4 regions of the Cedecea sp. B1(4) genome follow, and region 3 is predicted to be linked to each of the others. Evidence: predicted binding sites of a transcription regulator. Region 3 holds the regulator's gene; each other region holds the start of a gene.
The links. Region 3 encodes PurR, which represses purine synthesis genes. Its sites were predicted from a motif close to CANGCAAACGTTTGCNTG; they were not measured.

Region 1 (4,335 bases), on a different contig from region 3:
TGCTGACGCGCTTAGCCATTGCCATAGCTTCGGCTGCCGCGGTAGCTTCATCAAGCAGAGAGGCGGAAGCGATATCCATGCCGGTCAGATCTAGCGTGACCTGCTGGAAGTTCAGCAGCGCTTCAAGGCGGCCCTGGGAAACTTCAGGCTGGTAAGGCGTGTAGGCGGTGTACCAGCCTGGGTTTTCCAGCATGTTACGCAGAATCACCGGCGGCGTTTGTACCGCGGTGTAACCCATGCCAATGTAAGTTTTGAAGCGTTTATTGCGGCTGGCAATGCCTTTTAACTCTGCCAGGGCCGCAAACTCGGTCGCCGCGGCGCCAATCTGAGGCGGCTCAGCAAGCTGAATATCCTGCGGAACAATGCTGGCGATCAGGTCGGGGAGCGTCTTCGCACCGACGGTCTCCAGCATCTCTTGCTGCTGCTGCGCGTCCGGGCCAATGTGACGATCGATAAACGCTTCGTGATTCTCTAACTGACGTAAAGACTGGGTCATGAGCGGTGATTCCTGAAATGGTTTCCCCTCCCCACCAGGGAGAGGGGTTTAAAAATTACTCGTCTTCTAACAGCGCTTCATAGGCAGAAGCATCCAGCAGCGCGGCAACCTGTGCTTCGTCGCTGGCTTTAATTTTGAAGATCCAGCCTTCGCCGTAAGGCTCGCTGTTGACCAGCTCCGGGCTGTCGCTCAGCGCGTCGTTGACCGCAACGATTTCACCGCTGATTGGCGCGTAGATGTCAGAAGCCGCTTTCACGGATTCAGCAACGGCACAATCATCACCGGCAGAAACGGTGGCGCCCACTTCAGGCAGGTCAACAAATACCATGTCGCCCAGCAGTTCCTGCGCGTGTTCAGTGATGCCCACGGTGTAGCTGCCGTCAGCTTCTTTACGCAGCCATTCGTGCTCTTTGCTGTATTTCAGTTCGTTCGGCACATTGCTCATTGTTTTCTCCTGATACCTGATTTCAAAATTTAAAGCGCGACCGGCTTACCGGCGCGAACAAAAATAGGTTTGGTGACTTTGACCGGCATTTCGCGGTTGCGGATCTGCACGATCGCCGTTTCACCGATGCCCGCCGGGACGCGAGCCAGCGCAATGCTGTAGCCGAGCGTTGGCGAGAAGGTGCCGCTGGTGATTGCCCCTTCGTGCGTATTACCCTGCGCGTCGGTAAACCGTACCGGCAGCTCATTACGTAATACGCCTTTTTCGGTCATGATCAAGCCAACCAGCTCTTCGGTACCGTTCGCGCGCTGTGCTTCCAGCGCTTCACGGCCGATAAAATCACGATCTTCAGGCTGCCACGCGATGGTCCAGCCCATGTTCGCGGCTAGTGGAGAAACGCCTTCGTCCATGTCCTGGCCGTAAAGGTTCATGCCAGCTTCAAGACGCAGCGTGTCGCGAGCGCCCAGGCCGCAAGGCTTGACGCCCGCTTCAACCAGCTGCGCCCAGAATCCCGCGGCCTTGTCGTTCGGCATCGCAATTTCATAGCCCGCTTCACCGGTGTAGCCGGTGGTGGCAATAAACAAATCACCGGACTGCACGCCAAAGAACGGTTTCATGCCTTCAACGGCTTTACACTGCGCTTCGCTAAACAGCGTGGCGGCTTTGGCCTTCGCATTCGGCCCCTGAACGGCAATCAGCGCCAGGTCGTCACGCACGGTGACGGACACGCCAAACGGTTCAGCGTGCTGGTTGATCCAGGCAAGGTCTTTTTCACGAGTAGCGGAGTTAACAACGAGGCGGAAATAGTCTTCGGTGAGGAAATAGATAATCAGGTCGTCAATCACGCCGCCGGAAGCATTGAGCATGGCAGTGTAAAGCGCTTTGCCCGGCTGGGTGAGTTTGGCGACGTCGTTGGCGACTAAGTAACGCAGAAACTCGCGAGTACGGCTGCCGTGCAGATCGACGATGGTCATGTGCGACACGTCGAACATACCGGCGTCGGTGCGTACAGCGTGGTGCTCATCAATTTGCGAGCCGTAGTGCAGCGGCATCATCCAGCCGTGGAAATCAACCATGCGGGCACCGCAGAGCGTGTGCTGTTCAAATAAGGGGGTCTGTTGAGTCATCTTTTCCTCTTTAACCATCTGGTGGCAAGGCGGATTTGGCTTTGCCAACCGTCAGACGAAACCCGGCATCGCCACCGTTCCCCGATAGCGACGCAAACGTTACCTTTGACCTGAACTTACCACCGAACGGGGGCGTAAACCATAAGCGAAAAACGGTCATTGCATTAGCTTATGACCAAAATGGGAGAGGAAGTGTGCAGAGTAATTCACTGTAAAAATGCGATTCACTCCACATTAACAGCAGGTATTTAGTGTCGAATTTAGCACTGGCTAACATTTACGACCATTTCAGAAACAAATTGACTACATCACATAAATTGTAAGATTAGAAAATGTAATCCGAGATTTGTCCTGAGATTAGAATATTTCAAACGAGGGAGCAGATACCCTTCCCGGTCATCGGGAAGGGAAATGTGACGGGGTTATCACTATGGATTCCATCAAGTGGGTGAGTACTGGTCACACCCCTGTAGCTCGAAGTATGGCGAGTGTTTATCGCAGCCAGGAAGGCAGATCTTGCAACCCCATCGCCTGGCGAACCAGTTGAGGTTTAACTCCCGGCAGCGTATCGGCAAGCTTCAGGCCGATATCTCTGAAGAGTTTTTTCGCCGGGTTGCTGCCTGCGAACAAATCGCGGAAGCCTTGCATACTGGCCAGCATCACCGCCGCGCTGTGCTTGCGACTGCGCTCATAGCGACGCAGGTAGAGATGCTGCCCAAAATCTTTGCCTTCGCGATGCAGGCGGCGAATTTCCGCAATCAATTCAGCGGCATCCATAAAACCGAGGTTGACGCCCTGCCCGGCCAGCGGGTGAATGGTATGGGCGGCATCGCCCACCAGCGCCAGACGATGGCCGGCAAAGCTGCGGGCGTAGCGGCCCGTCAGCGGGAAGGTGCGGCGCTCGCTTTCAACAGAACACAGGCCGAGACGCATGTTAAACGCGACGGAAAGCGCCTGGTTAAACGCTTCATTGTCGGCCTGCTGCATACGAGCCGCTTCTTCCGGCGGCAGCGACCAGACAATAGAGCAAAGATGTGGGTCAGAAAGCGGCAGAAATGCCAGAATACCTTCGCCATGGAACACCTGACGTGCTACGGCCTGATGCGGCTCGGCGGTGCGAATCGTCGCCACCAGCGCATGATGATTATAGTCCCAAAACGTCAGCGGAATATCGGCTTTGTCGCGCAGCCAGGAGTTCGCGCCATCTGCGCCCACCACCAGCCTTGCAGTTAGCATTGTGCCGTCTTTCAGGGTCAGGAACGCGTCGTTTTCACCCCAGGCGACCTGGTTAATGTCCACGGGTGCCATCAGGCTGATGTCGCTGCATTGCTCTGCACGTTGCCACAGCGCCTGGTGGATGACCGAGTTTTCGATGATGTGCCCCAGATGGCTAAAACCGAAGCTCTTATCATCAAAGGCGATTTGCCCGAAGCTGTCTCGCTCCCAGACTTCCATCCCGTGATAGCTGCTGGCTCGCTCGCTGATTTTTGGCCACGCGCCCAAATACGTCAGCAGCTTTTCGCTCGCCGCATTGATAGCCGAAACGCGCAGTTCCGGGGCAGCTTCAGGCCCCAGCGGCTTGGGAAGATGACTTTCAATGACCGCAACGCGCAGGCCGCTGCCCTGAAGTCCGCAGGCCACCGCCAGCCCCACCATGCCGCCGCCGACAATCGCCACATCTACGCTTTGCAAATTGACTCTCCTTTAACGCGCCACCCAACCCAGGGTGCGCTGAGCCAGCACGTCTCGTGCCGGAGTAAAATGTTCCATCGCCATCAGGCCAAGATTACGGCCCGCCACCAGCGGTGCCCAGCGGTTAGCAAACAGCTGAACCAGCCCGTCAGTGACGCCTATGGTTGCCGCTTTATCTGCGGCACGGCGCTGCTGATAAGCGGCCAGAACCGGGAAACTGCCGACATCCGTGCCTGCAGCGTGCGCCTCTGCCAACCCTTCAGCCAGCGACATAACGTCGCGCAGGCCAAGGTTGAATCCCTGCCCGGCTATCGGATGCAGCGTTTGCGCGGCATTGCCTACCAGCGCCAGGCGATGGGATACGGTCTGAGAAGCCTGTTGTAACGCCAAAGGATAATGATGGCGAATGCCTGCATGGGTAATTCGCCCCAGTCGCCAGCCAAAGGCACGCTGAAGCTGCTGACAAAACTCTGCTTCACTCCAGCTTTCAACCTCCTCACGGGCATCCAGCGCATGGCACCAGACCAGCGAGCAGCGCCCATCGGACATCGGCAGCATGGCGATTGGCCCGTATT
Region 2 (4,335 bases), on a different contig from region 3:
CGTGACGCTAAAACCGGAGCGATAGGCTCGCTGATGGACGTGCTCGGCCACCCCGGCATGAACCATCAGGTGCAGGTCAGTGAAGGGGTGCTCGCGACAGAGTGCTCAGCCATGCTGAGCGATTTTTTTCGCGCTCGTCGCCTGGAGAAAAAGGCCCTAAAGGAAAAGGCCCGTAAGACGGACTAGTCAGCTCCACCGGGGCAACCGCAGGGTAAGCCTCGGCAAATTTATCAGCCTGGATCGCCTTCTTCTGTTTCTCCTGCAAATACCCTTCCAGACTTAGCTGATACTTGCGGATGTTTTCTACATACGCGTAAGCCTCGTGTCCACGAGCATATCCATAGGTTGTTTTGCTGTAATAAGGCTTCAGGCTCAGCAGCGGCAGGCGTGTTTTTACATCTGCCCAGCTGTCAGGGTTGCCTTTCTGTTTGGCCGTTAGCTGACGGGCATCCAGCATGTGGGCATAGCCCATGTTATAGGCCGCCAGCGCGAACCAGATACGCTCGTACTCCGGTACCGTGGCCGGGACCTTGCTCATCATATCTTTCAGATACCGGCTGCCGCCGCTGATGCTCTGTTCTGCGTCCAGCCTGTCGATGATACCGAGGCTTTGGGCCGTATTTTTTGTCAGCATCATTAACCCGCGCACGCCCGTCGGCGAAGTCGCGTGAGTATCCCAGTGGGATTCCTGATAGGAAATTGCAGCCAGCAGCGGCCAGTCAATATCGTCGGAGTACTTTTCAAACAGCGGCTGGAGTTCCGGCAAAACGGCATCCACCGCGTTCAGGAAGGTTCGGGTATCGACATAATCAAAATCGCCAATATGGCCCAGGTATTTCTCCTCAACCCTCGCCAGCGTGCCGTCGCTGCTGATCTTATTATAGAAATCGAGCAGCGCGGCGCTCATGCTGTCGTCGCCATCGCGTTTAGAAAACCAGGTGACCGGTTGTTCATCGGTGACGTCCAGCGCAACGGCCAGTTGAGGATGCACGCGCTGGAAAAGGCTGATGGCGATGGAGTCTGAGATGGTAAACGCGATATTGCCATCAACCACCTGCTGCAGGAGCTGGTTGCTGGTTTGTTTGGTGTCAATATTCCAGCTCAGCTCAGGGTACTGAGCGTCTTTGAGCTTTTGCAGGTCGCTCACCACCGCCTGGCCAGAAGAGAGCACCAGCTGCGATGGCTTGACGCCGCCGAGAGATTTGGGGCGCGGGCTACCCACACGATAGACCATCTGCTGCGAAACGGAATAATAAGTTGGGCCCGCCTGGTAGTCGCTGCTGCGGCGAGAGTTATACACCAGGCCGGCGGCGAGCAGGTCGGCGTTGTCGTTATCCAGGTCATCAAACAGCGCGTTAATGTTTGGCCGCACGACCACTAACAGCTTCACGCCCAGGTAGTCTGCAAACTGTTTTGCAAGTTCGTAATCGAGGCCCGTTGCCTTGCCGTTAATCATCGTCCAGGTCAGCGGCGATGAAATGGTACTGACGCGCAAAACCCCCCGCGCTTTGATCGCGGCGATACGGTTTTCGGCCTGATTGAAACCTGGAATGGAGGGCCATAAAGCCACTGCCAGCAACAAGGTGACGATACCGATAAGCAGATAATTAATATTTATTCTTTTCAAATAGATAACATTCTGCAGCAGGATGAGCCTTAGCCAACAATAACCATGATTTGTCTGAACCCCGTGAGTGAATGAGGCGCATTTTGCGTAAGAAAACGCCAGTAAGCAACTTTTAAGAATATATCGTTTACTTTTCGTGCAATAAAAACTTCTGCTGTTATTTCTACGCAAACGGTTTCGTCGAGGCGGAGGATTCTCTATAATGACGCCCGTTTTCCCCCCCTTCGCCCTGAAGACGAGAGATCTTTAATGATGGAAATTCTGCGTGGTTCGCCTGCTCTTTCGGCATTTCGTATTAACAAACTCCTGGCCCGTTTCAACGATGCTCACCTCCCGGTAAGCGATATTTATGCCGAGTATGTTCATTTTGCCGACCTTGAAGCGCCGCTGAACGCTGACGAGCTTGCCCGCCTGCAGCGGCTGTTGAAATATGGTCCAACCCTCGCAGAGCATGCACCGGAAGGCTCCCTGCTGTTGGTGACTCCGCGCCCTGGCACCATCTCCCCCTGGTCTTCAAAAGCTACCGATATCGCCCACAACTGTGACCTGCCGCAGATTAAACGCCTTGAGCGCGGTGTGGCCTGGTATGTTACCGGCAGCACGCTGACCGCTGAGCAGTTGCAGGACGTTGCCGCTCTGCTGCACGACCGCATGATGGAGAGCGTGTTTACCTCTCTGAACGATGCACATCAGCTGTTTACCCAGCAGCAACCGGCCCCGGTGCAGAGCGTTGATCTGCTCGGGAAAGGGCGTGATGCGCTGGTGGAAGCGAATATTCGCCTTGGCCTTGCGCTGGCGGAAGACGAAATCGACTACCTGCAGGATGCGTTCAACAAACTTGGCCGCAACCCGAACGACATTGAACTGTATATGTTTGCTCAGGCGAACTCCGAGCACTGCCGTCATAAGATCTTTAACGCCGACTGGATTATTGACGGGCAGAAGCAGCCGAAGTCGCTGTTCAAAATGATCAAAAACACCTTCGAGAAAACGCCGGATTACGTGCTGTCTGCCTATAAAGACAACGCGGCGGTGATGGAAGGTTCCGCCGTCGGCCGCTTCTTCGCCGACCGTGAAGCAGGGCGCTATGACTTCCACCAGGAAGACGCGCATATCCTGATGAAGGTTGAAACCCACAATCACCCGACCGCAATCTCTCCGTGGCCGGGCGCGGCAACCGGCTCAGGCGGTGAAATCCGCGACGAAGGCGCGACCGGGCGTGGCGCGAAGCCAAAAGCAGGCCTGGTGGGCTTCTCCGTGTCTAACCTGCGTATTCCGGGCTTTGAACAGCCATGGGAGCAAGATTTCGGCAAGCCAGACCGCATCGTTACCGCGCTGGATATCATGACCGAAGGCCCTCTGGGCGGGGCAGCGTTTAACAACGAATTTGGCCGTCCGGCGCTGACCGGCTACTTCCGTACCTATGAAGAGCAGGTGAACAGCCACAACGGCGTGGAGCTGCGCGGTTACCACAAACCTATCATGCTCGCGGGCGGGATCGGCAACATCCGCGCCGACCACGTCCAGAAGGGCGAAATCACCCCCGGCGCGAAGCTGATTGTGCTGGGCGGCCCGGCAATGAACATCGGCCTGGGCGGCGGGGCGGCTTCGTCAATGGCTTCCGGCCAGTCTGATGCGGATTTAGATTTTGCTTCCGTGCAGCGTGACAACCCTGAAATGGAACGCCGCTGCCAGGAAGTGATCGACCGCTGCTGGCAGATGGGCGACGACAACCCAATCCTGTTTATCCACGACGTTGGCGCGGGTGGCCTGTCTAACGCCATGCCTGAACTGGTCAGCGATGGCGGACGCGGTGGCCGCTTCGAGCTGCGCGATATTCTTAACGACGAACCTGGCATGAGCCCGCTCGAAGTCTGGTGTAACGAATCTCAGGAGCGCTATGTGCTGGCCGTTGCGCCAGAGCAGCTGCCGCTGTTTGATGAACTTTGCCGCCGCGAGCGCGCGCCGTATGCGGTGATCGGTGAAGCCACCACCGAACAGCACCTGACGCTCAACGACAGCCACTTTGATAACCAGCCTATCGACATGCCGCTGGACGTGCTGCTGGGCAAAACGCCGAAGATGGAGCGTAACGTTGAGACGCTGAAAGCCAAAGGCGATGCCTTCAACAGCAGCGAAATTGCTATTGCCGATGCGGTGAAACGCGTTCTGCACTTGCCGACCGTGGCTGAAAAAACCTTCCTCGTGACCATCGGCGACCGCACGGTAACCGGCATGGTGTCCCGCGATCAGATGGTTGGCCCGTGGCAGATCCCAGTCGCCAACTGCGCGGTGACTACCGCCAGCCTGGACAGCTACTACGGTGAAGCGATGTCTATCGGTGAACGTGCGCCAGTGGCCCTGCTGGACTTCGCGGCATCCGGTCGCCTGGCCGTGGGCGAAGCCTTAACGAACATCGCCGCGACCCAAATTGGCTCCCTGAAGCGCATTAAACTCTCCGCAAACTGGATGGCCGCAGCCGGTCACCCTGGCGAAGACGCCGGCCTGTATGAAGCGGTGAAGGCCGTTGGTGAAGAACTTTGCCCGGCTCTCGGGATCACTATCCCGGTGGGTAAAGACTCCATGTCGATGAAAACCCGCTGGCAGGAAGGTAACGAGCAGCGCGAGATGACCTCTCCGTTGTCGCTGGTGATCACCGCGTTTGCCCGCGTGGAAGACGTGCGTGGCACCGTGACGCCGCAGCTGAG
Region 3 (4,335 bases):
TGCACCCAAAGCATCCCGATACAGCCGACGGCAAACATGACCAGGCCAATCAACAGCACAGGTTTACGCCCGAAGCGGTCGGAAAGCGGGCCCCAGATTAGCTGGGCGAAAGCAAAGCCAGCGAGGAACAGGCTCAGGCTGGCACTCACGGCGGAGGCGGTGGTACCCAGATCTTGTTGAATGGCGGCAAAGGCGGGCAGGTACATGTCGGTGGCCAGGAAACCCAGCACGCTCAGCCCCGCAAGCCAGATAAGAAATCCCTTTGATGGTTGCATATTTCACTCTTGATTTTGATAGCAGGTTAACGGGGCAGGAGTCTACGGAGTGCAAAACCGCTTGTGAAACGCTAATATTTGCAAATTGCATTCAAATTTTTTGCAGGCAGAAATATGTGGTCTGAATATTCGCTGGAAGTGGTTGATGCCGTGGCGCGAAACGGCAGCTTTAGCGGTGCGGCCCAGGAGCTGCATCGCGTGCCCTCTGCCATCAGCTACACGGTGCGTCAGCTTGAAGAATGGCTGGCCGTACCGCTGTTTGAACGGCGTCATCGGGACGTTGAGCTGACCGCCGCCGGGGCGTTTTTTCTCAAAGAAGGTCGGTCTGTTATCAAAAAAATGATGGCAACGCGCCAGCAGTGCCAGCAGATAGCCAACGGCTGGCGTGGGCACCTGTCCATTGCGGTAGACAATATCGTTAAACCTGAGCGTACTCGTCAGCTGGTGCTGGATTTTTATCGTCATTTCCCGGATATCGAGTTAAGGGTTTCCCAGGAAGTGTTCAACGGCGTGTGGGATGCGCTTGCCGACGGGCGAGTTGAGGCGGCGATTGGCGCCACGCAGGCTATCCCGGTCGGGGGGCGTTACGCATTTCGGGACATGGGGGCGCTAAGCTGGCGCTGTGTGGTTTCCGCTGACCATCCGCTTGCGCAACGGGAAGGTATCATTCTGGATGATGACATTCGTCCCTGGCCATCCCTTGTGCTAGAAGACACATCCCGTTCGTTACCCAAGCGCATTACCTGGCTGCTGGACAACCAGCGCCGCGTGGTGGTGCCGGACTGGGCGTCGGGGGCGGATTGCCTGACGGCGGGATTATGCATTGGTATGGTGCCGACACACATTGCCCAGTCGTGGCTCGTCAGGGGCGACTGGAAAGAGTTGATGCTGGAGAATCCATTCCCGGACGCGGCCTGCTGCTTAACCTGGCGGCAGGATGATGCTTCGCCCGCTTTGAGCTGGCTGCTGGACTATTTGGGTGACAGTGAGACGATGAATCAGGAGTGGCTGCAGGAGCCGGGTAACATATTCCCGGCCCCCGAAGAGGCTTAGCGGCGGTAATCGCGGAACGGGCCGTCGGCCACCGAGCGGCGTTCAATCAGACGAGGATGGACTTCAATCGTCTGCGACTCTTCGCGCTTATTAATGATGCGGTCGAGCAGCATGTTAAACGCCGTTTCGCCCAGGCGCTCTTTCGGCTGGTGGATTGTGGTCAGCGCCGGAGAGAAATAGCGGGCGTTGCGCACGTTGTCATAGCCAATGATAGAAATGTCCTGCGGCACGCGCAGCCCCATTTCGTCTGCGGCGCAAATTGCACCCATCGCCATAATATCGCCGCCGCAGAAAACGGCGGTAGGGCGATGCGGCTGGTTAAGCAGTTGCTGCATGGCGCGATAACCAGACTCTGGTTCGAAATCACCCTGAACCACCCAGTTATCCGGCACTTTGATATTGGCTTCTTCAAGCGCCTTCAGGAACCCTGCATGGCGGCCGCCGCCGGTATTTCGCTCCAGCTGACCCGGAATAGCACCGATATCGCGATGGCCACGTTCAATCAGGTAGCGGCCCGCAAGGTAGCCGCCGTGGAATGCGTTATCGACCACGGAATCGGTAAAGTCCGCACGAGCTTCGCCCCAGTCCATCACCACCATCGGAATATGGCGGTACTCTTCCAGGGTTGAAAGCAGCGTCTCAGGGTATTCGGAACACATGACCAGCAGCCCGTCCACGCGTTTTTGCGCCATCATGGACAGGTAAGCGCGCTGCTTTTCAAAGTTGTTGTGCGCGTTGCCCAGAATCAGGGTGTAGCCCTTGGCGAAACAGCTGTTCTCAACGGATTCAATAATTTCCGCAAAATAAGGGGCTTCGCTTGAGGTGGCAAGCAGGCCGATAGATTTGGTGTGGTTGACCTTCAGGCTGCGAGCCACGGCGCTTGGCGAATAGTGCAGCTCTTTGATGGCTGCCCAGACGGCGTTGCGTGTCTCTTCCGCCACAAAACGGGTCTTGTTAATGACATGTGACACAGTGGTAGTGGAAACGTTTGCGCGCTTCGCTACGTCCTTAATCGTTGCCATTAGATGTCACTCCAGACCATATCGTAAACTCCTGATAACTCATGTGTTAAACGTTTGCCTTCGCTAACTCCTGGGGCAACACGTTGGTTGCAGGCCTGTCGGGGATGCGACATACAGCGGGAGGAGGGCGTTGCCGGGCGATACGCGGTAAATTAGCGAAGGATTTTGGCTTATCCCGGGGCAAAGTGGAAGAGGGAAAACCGATATCTGTGCAAATCCAGCAGGATTTTTATCGCTAATTGTGGGAAAATCACCCCACATACACTTTGTAGGGAAATAAAAGGAGCTTACGATGAGTACCGATCTGAAGTTTTCCGTGGTGACTACGGTTATCGTACTGAGTCTGATTGTTGCCGGGGCGCTAACCGCCGTCCTGCACTGATTTACAAAGGGCCGCTTTCGCGGCCCTTCTCGTATATAGAAGAAAAGCGTTGCTTCCCTCCTTCGTGACTAACCGTTAAAAATCAGCCTGCCAGGTTTTGCGCAACAAATTCCCAGTTGACCAGCGCCCAGAAGTGGTCGAGATAAACCGGGCGCGCATTGCGGTAATCAATGTAGTAGGCATGCTCCCATACGTCCACGGTCAGCAGCGGTTTTGCTCCGGTTGTTAACGGGGTGCCTGCGTTAGAGGTCGAGACGATTGCCAGGCTGCCGTCGCTCTTTTTCACCAGCCATGTCCAGCCGGAGCCAAAGTTTTTGATGGCCGCTTCGGTGAACTGCTTTTTAAAGGCTTCCACGCTGCCAAAAGCGTGGTTGATGGCTGCCAGCACGTCACCGGTCGGCTCCCCGCCGGCATTCGGCGCCAGGCAGTGCCAGTAGAACGTATGGTTCCAGACCTGGGCTGCGTTATTGAAGATCCCGCCGTCAGATTCTGTCACGATCTCTTCCAGCGTTTTACCTTCAAACGGGCTGCCTTTGATCAGATTATTCAGGTTAGTGACGTAGGTCTGGTGGTGTTTGCCGTAATGGTACTCGAGGGTTTCGGCTGAGATATGCGGTGCCAGCGCATCTTTGGCATAGGGCAGGGCGGGTAGTTCGAACGACATGGCTTCACTCCTTGTTATTTTGCTTCACAATATAACTACATTTTGTGTGGTCATAAGGTTAGCAAATTACGAGAGTGCAAAAAAGCGCAATGAAACAACAAAATAAAACAGCCCGTTGCCGGGCTGTTTTATTTTAATCAGTCTGATTAGCCCGAAAGGGCGCGATAAGATTAACGAATAGTTTTTGGCGTCATGACCCGGCGGGCGCCGACGTAATGGCGCTGCCAGTAATCTTCGCTTAGGGAGGTGATCTGAATATCGCGGCCGCTGCGCGGGGACTGAATAAACTTCCCGTTGCCAACGTAGACGCCAACGTGATCGGCGGTGCCACGGCCCTGGGTACGGAAGAACACCAGGTCACCGCTTTCCAGTTCGCCGCGGTCAACGGAGGAGGCATCGCGCAGGTGATACATTTCATTGGCGGTGCGTGGAATACGGATATTCACCAGATCTTTATAAGCGTAATAAATCAGCCCGCTGCAGTCGAAACCGGTGCGCGGAGAAGTGCCACCCCAGCGATACGGTTTGCCAATTTGCCCCATCAGCTTGTTCATGGCCGTTTTTTGAGCTTTCTGCACGCGCACTTTATGTGCCTGCGCGATGGTCAGATTTTTTTCCGACTTCACCTTAACGCACTGCTTTTTATGCCCTTTACGATGAGTGCATTTTTCAGTGTAGGCAACGGTGGCTGAAGCTGGCTGTAGGGCTAATTTCTGCGAGGTTTTTTTGCTGCTGGTTTTAGCGAGGGTGCTGCTTTTGCCGGTGGTGGTGTGTTTAGCCACTTTGGCTTTTGCCGGCGAGGTGTCTTTTTTACCGGACTTCTTTTTTGTGGAGGCTGTGCTGACCTTCGGTTTTGCTTTCTCTTTGCCCTTGTTGCTTTTACTGGTTGTTGTCTTGGCCGGATGGCCTTTTTGTGCAACAGGATGGCGGACGTGCTCA
Region 4 (4,335 bases), on a different contig from region 3:
AGCGTGACGGAGTCATTTGCCCAAACAAAACCGGTCGAGACATTATCCAGCAACTCCGGGTACCAGTTCCCGGTTTTCAAATTGCGCAGACGGATGCCGAACTGACGGCGGGAGAGATAGTCCTCTGCCAGGGCCATCACGGCATTGTCCGGCGTAATGGCAAATCCCCCCATGGTGTAGAACTCGCTATAGGCGGCACGCTGGTTGGCATCCAGCAAAACGTCCCACTCGCCCCACTCTTCTCTGACCGCAGATTGCCGCTGATAAATCGCGTACTCATTCCCTTTGTCATACACCTGGCGGTAGCGATAGCCGTTCTTCACATACGGGGCGGAAACATCGCGAGGAGGAACGCGAGCGATCATCTCTTTGAGCAGTTGATCCTGCAGCGCGCGCTGGCTCTCCATGATCCTTTTCCCGTAATCATTTTCCTGCTCAAGGTATTTCAGCACATCGGGATCGGCGCGGTCATCATCCCGCAGCCAGTAATAGTTATCCGTGCGGGTATCGCCATGCAGCGTCATAGCGTGAGGTATTTTTTTGGCTTTTGGCGGCATCACTTTCATCATTTTCCGTTTAACACCCCGTAAGGGTGGCAAATTCAGCCGGGCTTGCAAGCGGAACATGAAGGATTAAAAGAAAATGCCGGGAGAAACCCGGCACAGGCTGGTTGCAGGAGGATTACACCGCGAGCGGTTGTTTTTGCTGTTGAATATCTTGCTCAATACCGGAGCGGACATCCGGCGGTATGTTTAGCGCATCGCCCAGAGCGCTCAGGTAGCTACGTTCCATAAAGTGATCGATATCGATAGCCGTGCAGCTAAGGTAATAAAGCTCCAGCGCTTCCTCCTCATTTCTCACACCTTGTGCAAGCCCGTGAGGATCTAACGGCCTGTCGATCGCCCGTTCGACGAGCGCTTTACCTTCCCCGTCGATACCGACTTCACGCAGCTGTTGCTCAATAAACTGACGCTCTTTTGCATCGATATGGCCGTCGCTTTTCGCCGCAAAAACCAGCGCGGTAATTAATCTTTCGGTACGAACATCAACCGACGAGTGCGGCTCACTCCAGCCTGTGGAAACGGGCTGGCTCTGGCGAACCCGCTCCTTGTATTTGTTCCATAGCACGCTTCCGGCCACGGCGCCGCCGCCGACCAGAAGCGCACTGGTGCCGTATTTTGTTAACAACTTGCGGGACGATTTACTCGCCAGCAGTAACCCGGCTAATCCGCCCAGCGCCCCCGGCACCAGAAGTTTACCGATCCCTTCAGAGCTATTACCGGCTGCAGGCTGTGAAGATTGAGGAGAAGTAGATTGCCCCAGGAGCGACTGAAGCTGCTGTAACCAGTTATTCATGACGGAGATCCTCTGTTGACTTAACTCGTCGAGAGTAGGTCACAGGACGTCAAGAAACGTCGGACAGCGCTAAAGATGGGAAAAGAATCGCGCCGGCTGCCCGGCGCTTGCACCCAAGCCGAATTAGGCGGCTTTAGTGCGTTTACGTCCAGGGTGCTCGCTGACGTTGTCTTCCGCAGTTGGCGATTGTTCAAGCGCTGAGGACTCTGCGTCTGGCTCAAACTGACTTAATTCAGGCTCTGGCAGCTTGCCGTTTTTCAATACGCCCGCCAGCAGATCCTTGTTTTCCGCCATCCACATCGCCAGGGTGTCGCTCTGCCCTTCATCCAGCGCAATCGGGCTTTGCTGCAGCCAGTCGCCGAGGACTTCAGCCAGATCCAGCATTTTGTCGTAAGCGTCAGCATCCTTTTTACTGGCAAAGGCCATTTTTTCTTGTCCCTCTCTCACTACAACATATTTAATCTCGACCGCCATTTTGCAGCTCCGTTTACCTGTTTATTTATCCAGTATATCGCCATTCATTTTATCACACAAGCCGGAAAGCCGCTGCCAACGCAAACGTTTTCGTTTATACTACTGCGGTCTTTTTCTTTGTTAAGGCTAAATCACATGTCAACGTTGGGAACCGCTCTGCGCCCGGCAGCTACGCGAGTTATGCTGCTGGGTTCCGGTGAATTGGGTAAAGAAGTGGCCATTGAATGTCAGCGCCTCGGGGTAGAAGTTATCGCCGTCGATCGCTACGCAAATGCGCCGGCAATGCACGTCGCACACCGCAGCCACGTCATTAACATGCTGGATGCCGCGGCGCTAAAAGCGCTTGTCGCCGCCGAAATGCCCGATTTTATCGTTCCTGAAATTGAAGCCATTGCCACCGATGCCCTGCTGGAGCTTGAAGCCCAGGGTCAGCGAGTGGTGCCGTGCGCCCGCGCCACCAAACTCACTATGAACCGCGAAGGGATCCGCCGCCTGGCCGCAGAAGAACTCCAGTTGCCCACGTCGAGTTACCGCTTCGCCGACAGTGAGGACGCTTTCCGCCAGGCCGTGCAGGAGATTGGTTTGCCGTGCATTGTTAAACCGGTGATGAGTTCCTCCGGCAAAGGCCAGAGCTTCATCCGCACAGCCGACCAACTGGCAAAAGCCTGGGAATACGCCCAGCTAGGTGGGCGGGCCGGTAAAGGCCGCGTTATCGTTGAGGGCGTGGTCAATTTTGATTTTGAAATCACCCTGCTGACCATCAGCGCCGTTGACGGCGTGCATTTCTGCGCGCCTATCGGGCACCGTCAGGAAGAGGGCGACTACCGTGAATCCTGGCAGCCACAGCAGATGAGCGACATCGCGCTGGCAAAATCGAAAGAGATTGCTGAAAAAGTGGTTACCGCTCTGGGCGGCCACGGCCTGTTCGGCGTTGAGCTGTTTGTCTGCGGCGATGAGGTGATTTTCAGTGAAGTCTCCCCTCGCCCGCACGACACCGGCATGGTGACGTTGATTTCACAGGATCTGTCTGAGTTTGCGCTGCACGTTCGCGCCTTCCTCGGCCTGCCTGTCGGCGAAATTCGTCAGTATGGCCCTGCCGCATCGGCGGTGATCCTGCCTGAGTTGCAAAGCGATAACGTTAAATTTAGTAACGTGGGAGCTGCGCTGGGCGGCGGTTTACAGGTTCGCCTGTTCGGTAAGCCGGAGATCGCAGGTAAACGCCGCATGGGCGTGGCGCTGGCAACCGGTAACAGTGTCGATGAGGCAGTGACAAGGGCCGTGACGTCAGCCGCTCAGGTAAAAGTTGAAGGATAAAAAAATCGCCCTCAAATGAGGGCGATTGAGTCATTGGGCCCGCGTACTGCGGGCTTTTTTATGGCTTACTGCTTAGCGCCCTCTACCGCTTCACGGGCAAGCTTAGTGATCCGGTCGTAGTCGCCCGCCTCCAGCGCATCGGCCGGAACCAGCCAGGAACCACCGATGCACAGCACGCTTTTAAGCGCCAGGTAATCGCGGTAGTTAGCCGGAGAGATCCCCCCGGTTGGACAGAAACGCACCTGAGAGAACGGTCCTGCGATGGCCTGCAGCGCTTTAGTGCCACCGTTGGCTTCAGCCGGGAAGAATTTGAACTCTTTCAGGCCGTAGTCCATCCCCAGCATCAGTTCTGACACGGTGCTGATGCCTGGGATCAACGGAATGGTGCCTTCGGTCGCGGCTTTCAGCAGCGGCTCGGTCAGACCCGGGCTGATGGCAAACTGCGCGCCAGCTTCGGTCACTTCCGCAAGCTGCTGCGGGTTCAGCACAGTGCCCGCGCCGATAATGGCTTCAGGCACTTCTTTCGCAATCGCACGAATGGCATCGATAGCACAAGCTGTACGCAGCGTGACTTCCAGCACGCGGACGCCACCGGCCACCAGCGCTTTCGCCATTGGCACCGCATGCTCCAGCTTGTTAACAACAATAACCGGCACAACCGGACCGGTTTTCAGGATCTGTTCTGCTGTAGTTTTCCAATTTTTCATCTGAGCGCCTCTTAGCCACTTTTAATCTGTTCCGGGCATTACTGCCGCGGGCTTAAAATTTAATGCAGGTTGCGCCTTGTTCAGCGCCCGAAAGCTGTTCGCGCAATGCGCCGAATAACTCCCGACCGGTCCCTACGCGCTCGGCGCTGAGATCCGGGTGATAAGCAGTGCGCGCCGCAAGTACGGCTTCATCGACCAGCAACGTTAGCTCGCCCGTTTGGCCATTGACGCGAATAATGTCGCCATCCTGCACCTTCGCCAGCAGCCCGCCGTCGTATGCTTCCGGGGTAACATGGATTGCGGAAGGCACCTTCCCTGAGGCACCGGACAGTCTTCCATCTGTCACCAGAGCAATTTTGAAACAGCGGTCCAATAATACTCCAAGCGGCGGCATAAGTTTATGCAATTCTGGCATGCCGTTCGCTTTTGGCCCCTGATGGCGGACGACAACAACACAATCGCGGTCCAGTTTGCCGGCTTCAAA

Region 1: gcvT (glycine cleavage system aminomethyltransferase GcvT) is a predicted target of PurR. The motif match lies at 2,158-2,175, and genes of this name have one in related genera.
Region 2: purL (phosphoribosylformylglycinamidine synthase) is a predicted target of PurR. The motif match lies at 1,792-1,809, and genes of this name have one in related genera.
Region 4: purT (formate-dependent phosphoribosylglycinamide formyltransferase) is a predicted target of PurR. The motif match lies at 1,908-1,925, and genes of this name have one in related genera.

What each region holds. Positions count from the first base shown of each region.
Region 1 covers NZ_JCAHMZ010000006.1:242,740-247,074, forward strand. The annotation lists gene gcvP (aminomethyl-transferring glycine dehydrogenase) at 1-496, opposite strand, end outside; gene gcvH (glycine cleavage system protein GcvH) at 552-941, opposite strand; gene gcvT (glycine cleavage system aminomethyltransferase GcvT) at 971-2,068, opposite strand; gene ubiI (FAD-dependent 2-octaprenylphenol hydroxylase) at 2,561-3,760, opposite strand; gene ubiH (2-octaprenyl-6-methoxyphenyl hydroxylase) at 3,773-4,335, opposite strand, start outside.
Region 2 covers NZ_JCAHMZ010000004.1:2,710-7,044, forward strand. The annotation lists gene tadA (tRNA adenosine(34) deaminase TadA) at 1-186, shown strand, start outside; gene mltF (membrane-bound lytic murein transglycosylase MltF) at 77-1,627, opposite strand; gene purL (phosphoribosylformylglycinamidine synthase) at 1,877-4,335, shown strand, end outside.
Region 3 covers NZ_JCAHMZ010000001.1:489,404-493,738, forward strand. The annotation lists gene punC (purine nucleoside transporter PunC) at 1-275, opposite strand, end outside; gene punR (DNA-binding transcriptional activator PunR) at 390-1,328, shown strand; gene purR (HTH-type transcriptional repressor PurR) at 1,325-2,350, opposite strand; gene cydH (cytochrome bd-I oxidase subunit CydH) at 2,643-2,732, shown strand; gene sodB (superoxide dismutase [Fe]) at 2,815-3,396, opposite strand; gene ACR6JA_RS02460 (C40 family peptidase) at 3,567-4,335, opposite strand, start outside.
Region 4 covers NZ_JCAHMZ010000002.1:226,741-231,075, reverse strand. The annotation lists gene ptrB (oligopeptidase B) at 1-557, opposite strand, end outside; gene ACR6JA_RS04530 (tellurite resistance TerB family protein) at 682-1,356, opposite strand; gene ACR6JA_RS04525 (YebG family protein) at 1,480-1,830, opposite strand; gene purT (formate-dependent phosphoribosylglycinamide formyltransferase) at 1,966-3,144, shown strand; gene kdgA (bifunctional 4-hydroxy-2-oxoglutarate aldolase/2-dehydro-3-deoxy-phosphogluconate aldolase) at 3,210-3,851, opposite strand; gene edd (phosphogluconate dehydratase) at 3,904-4,335, opposite strand, start outside.